Regions from separate parts of the Shewanella sp. Sh95 genome, predicted to be linked through region 4. Evidence: predicted binding sites of a transcription regulator. Region 4 holds the regulator's gene; each other region holds the start of a gene.
The links. The regulator sigma-54, encoded in region 4, starts transcription at its own class of promoters, with help from an activator protein. The targets are predictions, from matches to a motif close to GTTGGCACGNNNNTNGNNT.
Positions count from the first base shown of each region.

Region 1: a site for sigma-54 is predicted at 1,026-1,044, ahead of AEA42_RS11755 (YggN family protein). Genes of this name have one in related genera too.
Region 2: a site for sigma-54 is predicted at 988-1,006, ahead of flhA (flagellar biosynthesis protein FlhA). Genes of this name have one in related genera too.
Region 3: a site for sigma-54 is predicted at 1,480-1,498, ahead of AEA42_RS21655 (DUF1328 domain-containing protein). Genes of this name have one in related genera too.

Region 1 covers NZ_LGYY01000158.1:52,379-54,588, forward strand. Annotated here, with positions in the region: gene AEA42_RS11745 (YggL family protein) at 1-8, shown strand, start outside; gene glsB (glutaminase B) at 8-922, shown strand; gene AEA42_RS11755 (YggN family protein) at 1,101-1,922, shown strand.
Region 2 covers NZ_LGYY01000109.1:52,158-54,367, reverse strand. Annotated here, with positions in the region: gene flhA (flagellar biosynthesis protein FlhA) at 1-951, opposite strand, end outside; gene flhB (flagellar biosynthesis protein FlhB) at 1,070-2,200, opposite strand.
Region 3 covers NZ_LGYY01000026.1:32,625-34,834, forward strand. Annotated here, with positions in the region: gene AEA42_RS02180 (diacylglycerol kinase family protein) at 1-781, opposite strand, end outside; gene AEA42_RS02185 (hypothetical protein) at 936-1,130, opposite strand; gene AEA42_RS21655 (DUF1328 domain-containing protein) at 1,153-1,329, opposite strand; gene pfaD (eicosapentaenoate synthase subunit PfaD) at 1,979-2,210, opposite strand, start outside.
Region 4 covers NZ_LGYY01000201.1:4,253-6,462, forward strand. Annotated here, with positions in the region: gene AEA42_RS14560 (RNA polymerase factor sigma-54) at 24-1,499, opposite strand; gene lptB (LPS export ABC transporter ATP-binding protein) at 1,606-2,210, opposite strand, start outside.

The sequences.
Region 1 (2,210 bases), on a different contig from region 4:
GGAGTTAATGCCAGAACAGGCGTTATTAGAGGAAGTGGTCGACAAAGTTCGACCCTTGCTCGGCCAAGGAAAGGTTGCTAATTATATTCCTGCGCTCGCCAATGTTGATGCTGGCAAATTGGGCATTGCCGTGACCACTATTGACGGTGAAACCATAGGCGCAGGCGATTACCTTGAGCCATTTTCAATTCAAAGTATTTCTAAAGTTTTCAGCTTAACCTTAGCGCTAACTTTATATGAAGAAACAGAAATTTGGAGCCGCGTCGGCAAAGAACCCTCGGGACACTCCTTCAATTCATTAGTCCAAGTCGAACTCGAGCGGGGTAAACCTCGCAATCCCTTTATTAATGCTGGCGCATTAGTCATCGCTGACTTATTACAGAGCCGTTTAGGGGCACCTAAGCATCGGATGTTGGAATTGGTCAGGGCGCTGAGTCAAAACGATAAAGTTTGTTTCGATAAGCAAGTGGCGGATTCTGAATATCAGCACAGTGCTCGCAATGCGGCCATCGCCTATCTGATGAAATCCTTCGGCAATTTTCAAGGTGATGTCGATACAGTGCTGCGCACTTATTTTCATTACTGCGCCTTAAAAATGAACTGCGCCGATCTATCGCGGGCGATGCTGTATTTAGCTAATCGCGGTAAAACCTTAGATGGCACTGAGCTTATTTCGCAAGTGCAGACTCGGCAGTTAAATGCCCTGTTAGCAACCTCTGGCTTGTACGATGGCGCTGGTGAGTTTGCCTATCGTGTCGGAATGCCTGGCAAAAGTGGTGTCGGTGGCGGCATTATTGCGGTGATCCCTGGGGAGCTCTCGGTCTGCGTTTGGTCACCCGAATTAGATAACCAAGGTAACTCCCTTGCGGGGACGGCGATGCTTGAGCATCTCAGCCAGCGTCTCGGACGTTCAATCTTCTGATTTACCTCTTTTATTAGCCCCCTTAGGCTAAATATTGGTGAAAATCACTAATCATCTATCGGTGCTAATTTTTATAACTCCATACTAATCATATTGTTAAAAAGTTGGCACATCTTCTGCTATTTGTCTTTTAGCATGTTAGCTTAGTCGAATTACTCAGATTAAAGGATGAACCACAATGAAAATAAATACGCTATTAACTGGAGTGGCATTATCGGGCGTTATTTTAGGTGCTTCTGGCTTGCAATCAGCACAAGCGAAAACCGAGCCGCAAATTGATGAGCGCTGTGAGGTTTCCCTTAATTATGATGTGAGAGTCGAACCTAAAAAATTAGTGATGAGCGAGAAGGGCGCCGAGAAGTATCGTATCGAGGTTGACAAGTTATACGTTGAAGGCAAGCAGGTAACCTTAACTGATAAGCAGAAGAAGCTAGTTAGCCAATATGCCGATGAGGTGTTAACTCAGGTACCTGAGGTGATTGAATTAGTCAATGAAGCGGTTGCACTGGCCTCTCAAGCTGTGAGTATGGCGTTAACGCCATTGATGGGCGATGCCGCTGGCGCTAAGTTTGATGAAATGATGGCAGGTGTGCAGAAGCGTGTCGATGCCGTAGCCTACAAGCAGGGCGATAGTTTTTACCTTGGTGCGACCGAAGAGTCGATGCAAAACACTTTTAACGATGAGTTTGAACAGGAAATAGAGCAAATCGTGCAAAACTCCATTGGCACCCTGATAATGAATATCGGTGGCCAAATTCTTGCCGGCGATGGTGAGTCCTTCGATGCTAAGATGGAGGCATTTTCACAAAAAATGGATAGATTAGGCGATGATATTGAGCAGCAAATTGAATCCCAATCCAAGGGGATTGAAGCGAAAGCCGACCGTTTATGTGACCGTTTTGAAAACCTGCTAGTGCTTGAAAATCAACTGCGTAAAGAAGTGCCTGAGTTAGCACCTTACGTGTTGACGCAAAACACTCACCACGAATTGCGTGAGTAGATATCGCAGAAGATATCTAAGGGAATAAACAGGTTTTTATGCTAGAACGTTTGCCTAGCTGGCAAAATGAATAAAGCAGTATAAATGATCAATGCCTCAGCACCTTTGTGTTTGGGGCTTTTTATTGGGGAATTGTTACCAAGCACCTTGATATTAATCCCAATGCTTGCGGCTATTTAGTGTGGAATGTTACATTCTTCAGACTAATGTTTGGTATACTCTTAAAATATAATGAAAAGCTGGCAACTCAGTCAGATAAAACACTCTACTTTAGCTGACTTTTTCGGT
Region 2 (2,210 bases), on a different contig from region 4:
CACGGCAAAGCTTAAAAACGCCATATGTGGCATGCCAGGTACAATACCCATGACAAAGAGTACGCCAGCCGCAATACTGAGCGACTTGTGACTGTCAAACATCTGACTAATTAACATCTGGCCCATATCGCCAGATTCATTTTGACGGGTCACCATCAACGCCGCGGCGATTGACAGTAATAGACCTGGAATTTGCGCGACGAGACCGTCACCGATGGTTAACAGGGTATAAATTTCAACGGCTTGGGAGAATGTCAAACCGTGTTGCACAATCCCGATAATAAACCCACCGAGAATGTTGATAACCAAAATCATGATACCGGCAATCGCATCGCCCTTCACAAACTTAGATGCACCGTCCATTGCGCCATAGAAGTCCGCTTCGCGGGTCACCTCGGCGCGTCTGGTTCTAGCTTGATCCTGATTAATAATACCTGCGTTTAAGTCGGCATCGATGGCCATTTGCTTACCGGGCATCGCATCTAAGGTAAAGCGAGCACTCACCTCGGCAATACGGCCAGCACCTTTAGTCACAACAGCAAAGTTAATAATAATCAAGATGATAAATACGACTAGACCCACGGCATAGTTACCGCCAATCACCACGGAGCCGAAGGCCTCAATCACCTTACCGGCGGCATCACCACCATTGTGACCTTCGAGTAACACCACTCGGGTCGATGCCACGTTAAGTGCGAGTCGTAGCAGTGTTGCAACTAGTAAAACAGTTGGAAACGCAGCAAAGTCTAAGGGTCTGTCGGTATAAATCGCGACAAGAAGAACAATCAAAGCCAAGGCAATGTTAAAGGAGAATAAAACGTCGAGTAGAAACGGCGGGATAGGTAATACAATCATGGCCAATGCTGCGAGTACTAGCATTGGTGTACCTATGCCCTTGAAAGAGCTCAGTTTCAACTGTTTTACTTGGCCTAGGGAGGCTTTAACATCCATTCACAGATACCTAAACTTTGACGTATAGCAGCCTGAAAGCAAAAAGCGCGCCAACCGCTAGCGCTTCTTGTTGTGGGTTTATCTCTGTGAACTATTTCTTCGGTAACCTAACACTTAACTAGTGCTTTAGATCGTCAGGAATGGGTTGATTAACAGGGATAGGGATAGGTTTGCGGCCACGCCCTTTTTGATACTGCCTTAACTGGAATACATAAGCGAGTACCTGTGCTACCGCGGTAAATAGGCCTTCGGGGACTTGTTGATCAAGTTTAGTGGTATGGTAAATCGCCCGCGCAAGTGGTGGTGCAGTAACGATGGCTATATTATGCGCCCTTGCTACCTCACGAATTTTAAAGGCAACCTCATCGACACCCTTAGCAATCACAAACGGTGCTGCAGAGCGCTTAACATCATATTTTATCGCCACTGCATAGTGCTCAGGGTTCACCACAATCACATCCGCATTGGGAACTTCGGCCATCATGCGCCGCTGCGCTAATTCACGCTGCATTTGGCGGACTCGCCCTTTGACCTCAGGTTTACCCTCGGTATCTTTATACTCGTCTTTGACCTCCTGCTTAGTCATTTTCAGCTGTTTATTATGGTTCCAGATCTGAAATGGCACATCGATCACTACAATGAATAATACGGAAGAGCAAAGTAGGATAAACATCCATACCAGTAAATCTAAAGCGTGGTAGACATTCCCAGGAAGATGATCGGCAGAAAGGAGTAAAATATCATTAAAATAATGATTTAGAAGAAAATATGCCGCCAACGCGACAACAGAAAACTTAGCAATGCCCTTCGTTAATTCAACCAAGGCTTGCACACCAAACATCCGTTTAAAACCCGCAATCGGGCTCATTTTGCTGGCTTTAGGCATCATGGCTTGGGTAGAAAAATTCATTCCACCAAGGGACACGTTTCCGATAAATGCCACCACCACAATCAGCAGCATAATCTTAAGCAACGGCCAACCTATTTCGCCGCCGACAACGCCCCAGACATTAAACATTTGATTAGTATCAAAAATTGCAGCTCTATCCATGGTAAACACACGTTCAAACACATTGGAAAGTGCTTTTGCAATACCAGGGCCGAGCATATACAGTCCTGTTGCAGCCGAAAGCAGAACTGTGGCCGTACCTAATTCTTTGGAACGGGCAACCTGACCTTTTTCCCGCGCCTGTTCGAGGCGCCTCCCGGTGGGTTCCTCGCTGCGTTCGCCGCTACTTTCTTCAGCCATTACGCGTTCC
Region 3 (2,210 bases), on a different contig from region 4:
GGCTCTGCCATTTACCCGCGCCAGAGACGGGATTGGCGATAATCCAGGCGCGCTTATGCAGTTTGATTTCCCCTTGAGTGTACATCTGCTCCAGCGCTTTAAGTTGCCAGCGATTTAACCCTGCGGTTTTACGAATGCTTTTAATCTGTTGCAGCACCTCGGCAAAACTGAGTTCGGGACGGCGGCATACAAGATAAGCGGCCAGCACCATTACGGAGCGCCCGCGGCCGAGCGCACAGTGGATTAATACCCGCTTTTGGGCGCGTACTTGGCGATGTAACCAGTTAATCGCCTGATTTAATTGGGCGCTAGTCGGCACGCTGTGGTCAAGAATAGGGATATTCAGATAGTCGATATGATCCTCATACAGGGACACATCGAGGCCGTCGAATTCGGCGGTGACATCTAAAATGGCGGAAATGCCATAACGATTCAGTTTAGGTAAATCGGCAGCGCTTAAGCGGCTACCCAAGTATAGATATTTATCAATGGCTTGCATTGAAGGCACGCTATCGCGGCGCCGTGCCCAGAGATTATAGAGTCGGCATCCTAATAAAAATGGAATAAAGCCCCAACGGATATACCAAGGGATGGAGCCATCCTGACGTTTTCTAAAAATACTGGCGAGATTAAACCAATAGGCCGAGCCGACAAGGGCGAGGGATAGGCTGCTCCATGCCCAAATAAAGGTGAGGATAGGGGAGTGCCCCGTTACGGCGAAATAGCCAAATAACAGCGCTCCGAACAGGTAGAAATACTTAATGTGGATCCTACTCAGCATTGGCATCTCCTCCATCGATAAGCGGCGAGCCTCAGGGAAACCCACTTTATCGTGACCAATAGCTGTCACGATAAAGTGGTTCGGTGGTACTCAATTGAACTGTGGTTATCCTGATAGGCTCGTTTGTGGGACTCACTACTCGCTGTCATCCGTTTTAGCAGCGGGTATCTTTCGCTTTAACGCCTTCTTTCAGTTCTTCACAGGCATCTTCAATTGCATTGCCGGTATCAGTGATGGCTTCATCGATTTTTTCGCCTGCATCCTCGGCGTGGTTATCGCTACAGGCTGACAGTCCAAAGGTTAATAATAAGGCTAAAAATGCAGTGGTAATCATGGTCATAGGTTTCATATCGATTCTCCTTTTATCTAATTTAAGCGCGTGGTGCCTTGCCCTTAAGGGCGTTGACCAGCAGGGAAATCACAAGTAATACAATAAATAGGAAGAAAATAATCTTTGCGATCCCCGCTGCGGCGCCAGCGATCCCCGTAAATCCAAACAGTCCGGCGATAATGGCCACAACCAGAAACATTAAGGTCCAACCTAACATTGCCGCCTCCTTTGTCTTATTTCGGTTTTCTGTCTTCTTTCACTCTGCATGTTTACGTCGAGTGAGCTAGTTGCTGAGGGAGTTGAATAAGCTGGTTACGTCTTACATCCCGTTATCACTCAATCCCGCAATAAACTCACAAAGGAGATATTGCGAGCTTAATGCCAACTTTGAAATTATTGACTAATCTGCTGATTATTAGTGTATTTTTTAAATTATGTGTTGGCGGTAGGATTGGCTGATATAAGTGAGATAGGCAATTTTTACCTGCGATTCGGTAAGAGTTGCAGTGGGGAAATCGAGGGAAAATCGCGTCCATCAAAGTTCGTTTCTGTAATCCATTTTAAAATCAGGTCGTATGTATTTGATAGTTTGTAGGCGAGCATTGTCACGGCAGTGGACATCGGAAAAAGGGATTTTTCCGTTGAGCCCTCAAGGACGGGTTTACGGCGTGCCACTGAAGTGACAATGAAGAGCGGAAACTGAATTCCAACCAGCTTTTTGCATTATTTATTCAATTGATTGAAAACAACCATGCCGAGCGGAAGCTGAACCCGTAATCGAACCAAAGATGAAACCCCAAAATTTAACCCAAAAAAAGCGGGTTAAGTTTTCACTTAACCCGCTCGATAAGGTTTAGCAAAGCGAATTAGCAGCGTTGCAGTGGTTTCCAGCGTTGCAGGCTGACTGGAATGCTTACTCCTTGGGATAACAACAGGTTAATCCGTGCTTGGTAGGCGGCGCCCTGCATTAAATGTTTCGCCAAATCCACCGCATTGCGCTCACGGTAATCATCTAAATAACTGCCTTTGGCCCAGGCATTAAAGGCGCCGAGGGCGGGACCAGCCCAGATTTGGTAATCCATTTCGCGGCCAACTTCA
Region 4 (2,210 bases):
CGTCCTCCGATACTCACAATAGGCTATAAACTTTTACGCTGATTGGAAGGGGGAATAAGCATCGCTTCTCGGTACTTCGCAATGGTTCTGCGCGCAACGTTAATTCCCTGTTCTGCCAGAAGTTGAGCCATCTTGCTGTCGCTTAATGGTTTTTTCTGGTTTTCCGCTGCAACCAGTTTCTTAATGAAAGCTCTGATTGCTGTGGATGAGCACTCACCGCCATCATCCGTCCCGACGTGGCTTGAGAAGAAATATTTTAGTTCAAAAAGTCCTTTTGGGGTATGCATGTATTTTTGTGTGGTCACCCGTGAAATGGTGGACTCATGCATCTCTACCGCCTCGGCGATATCGTTTAGGACCATAGGTTTCATGGCTTCTTCACCGTATTCGAAGAAACCCTGTTGGTATTGCACTATGCAGTTTGCCACCTTGAGCAGCGTTTCGTTACGGCTTTCAAGGCTTTTGATAAACCACTTGGCTTCTTGCAAATGACCACGAATAAATTGGCTATCTGCTTGATTTTTTGAGCTACGCGCCATGGCTGCATATTGCTGATTTACGTTGATTTTTGGCATGCAGTCAGGGTTTAATTCGACCACCCAACGGCCGTTTTTCTTCGACACCGATACATCGGGGATCACATATTCTTCATCGACAGGGGTGATGAGTAAACCGGGACGAGGGTTCAAGGTTTGGATCAGCGCAATACTGTCCCTTAACTCGTCCTCTTTCAGTTTGGTCTTACGCATTAACAGCCTAAAGTCGCGAGCGGCGATCAGATCTAAATGATCTTTGATCAGCATGCGGGCGTTTTCGATGTGAGGGGTATCAGGCGAAAAATGAGATAGCTGGATCAGTAAACATTCGCTTAAATCCCTTGCCGCGACACCAACGGGGTCGAAATGTTGAATACGCTTGAGCACGGCTTCAACTTCGTCGAGTTCAATCTCGGGATTGCCCATGGCTTCGAGGATATCTTCAGTGCTTTGAGTGAGATAACCTTGATCGTCAATGGCATCAATAATCGCGGTGGCAATGGCTAAATCGGTTTCAGAGAAGGGTGTGAGGTTTTTTTGCCATTCTAAATGTTCGTACAACCCCTCGCTAGTTTCCCCTTGGAAGGGCATGTCATCTTCACGGCTGGCGCCAGAACCTGAGTTTGGCGATGCGGTAAAGACTTCATCCCAAGTGGTATCCATGGGTAACTCTTCGGGCAGAGATTCTTTGGTCAGCGACTCGGCAATGTCCACGGTGGAATTATCTTGTTCCTGTGGCTGGGCAGTCGTTTCGCTAAAGTCGGTATCGGCGATATCTTGCTTACGTTCGCTAGGCGCGTCAAATTGCTCCTCTTCCAGCTCGAGAAGAGGATTAGAGTCTAAGGCTTGCTGGATTTCTTGTTGCAGTTCCAATGACGACAGTTGCAGCAGGCGAATGGCCTGCTGAAGTTGTGGCGTCATGGTTAACTGTTGACCCAGTTTGAGCTGGAGTGACGCTTTCATGTTACCGCTGATCCCTAGGTTATTATTGTGAGTTTAGGTCGCTTGATATCATATGGATGGAGCCTAGCGCTCTCAAATTCAAGGCTTATTAGCTTTGTTTTAGTAACTATAGCCTGAATTGTTCACCTAAGTACACAGCCCTAACTTGCTGATTGTCTAAGATCTCTGCGGGTGTGCCCTCGGCAATAAGATTACCGTGACTCACAATGTAAGCATGTTCACAGACGTCTAAGGTCTCGCGCACATTGTGGTCAGTGATCAGTACTCCAAGGCCTCGGCTCTTAAGCTGCTCGATAATTTTCTTGATATCGATAACGGAGATCGGATCAACGCCCGCAAAGGGCTCATCAAGCAGAATAAACTTGGGGTTGGCCGCTAAGGCGCGGGCAATTTCGACGCGGCGACGTTCACCGCCCGATAAGGACATGCCTTGGCTGTCACGAATATGGGTGATATGGAACTCTTCTAGCAGTTGCTCTAGTGCTTCTTCGCGCTGGTCACTATTGAGCTCTTTACGGGTTTGCAGTACCGCCATGATGTTGTCGTGTACGGTTAATTTACGAAAGATACTCGCTTCCTGTGGTAGGTAACCAATACCTTTGCGGGCGCGCAGATGCATAGGATCGGCGGTTAAATCATCATCGTCGATAAAGATATGGCCTTTATCGCTTTTAACTAAGCCCACGACCATGTAAAAGGTGGTGGTTTTGC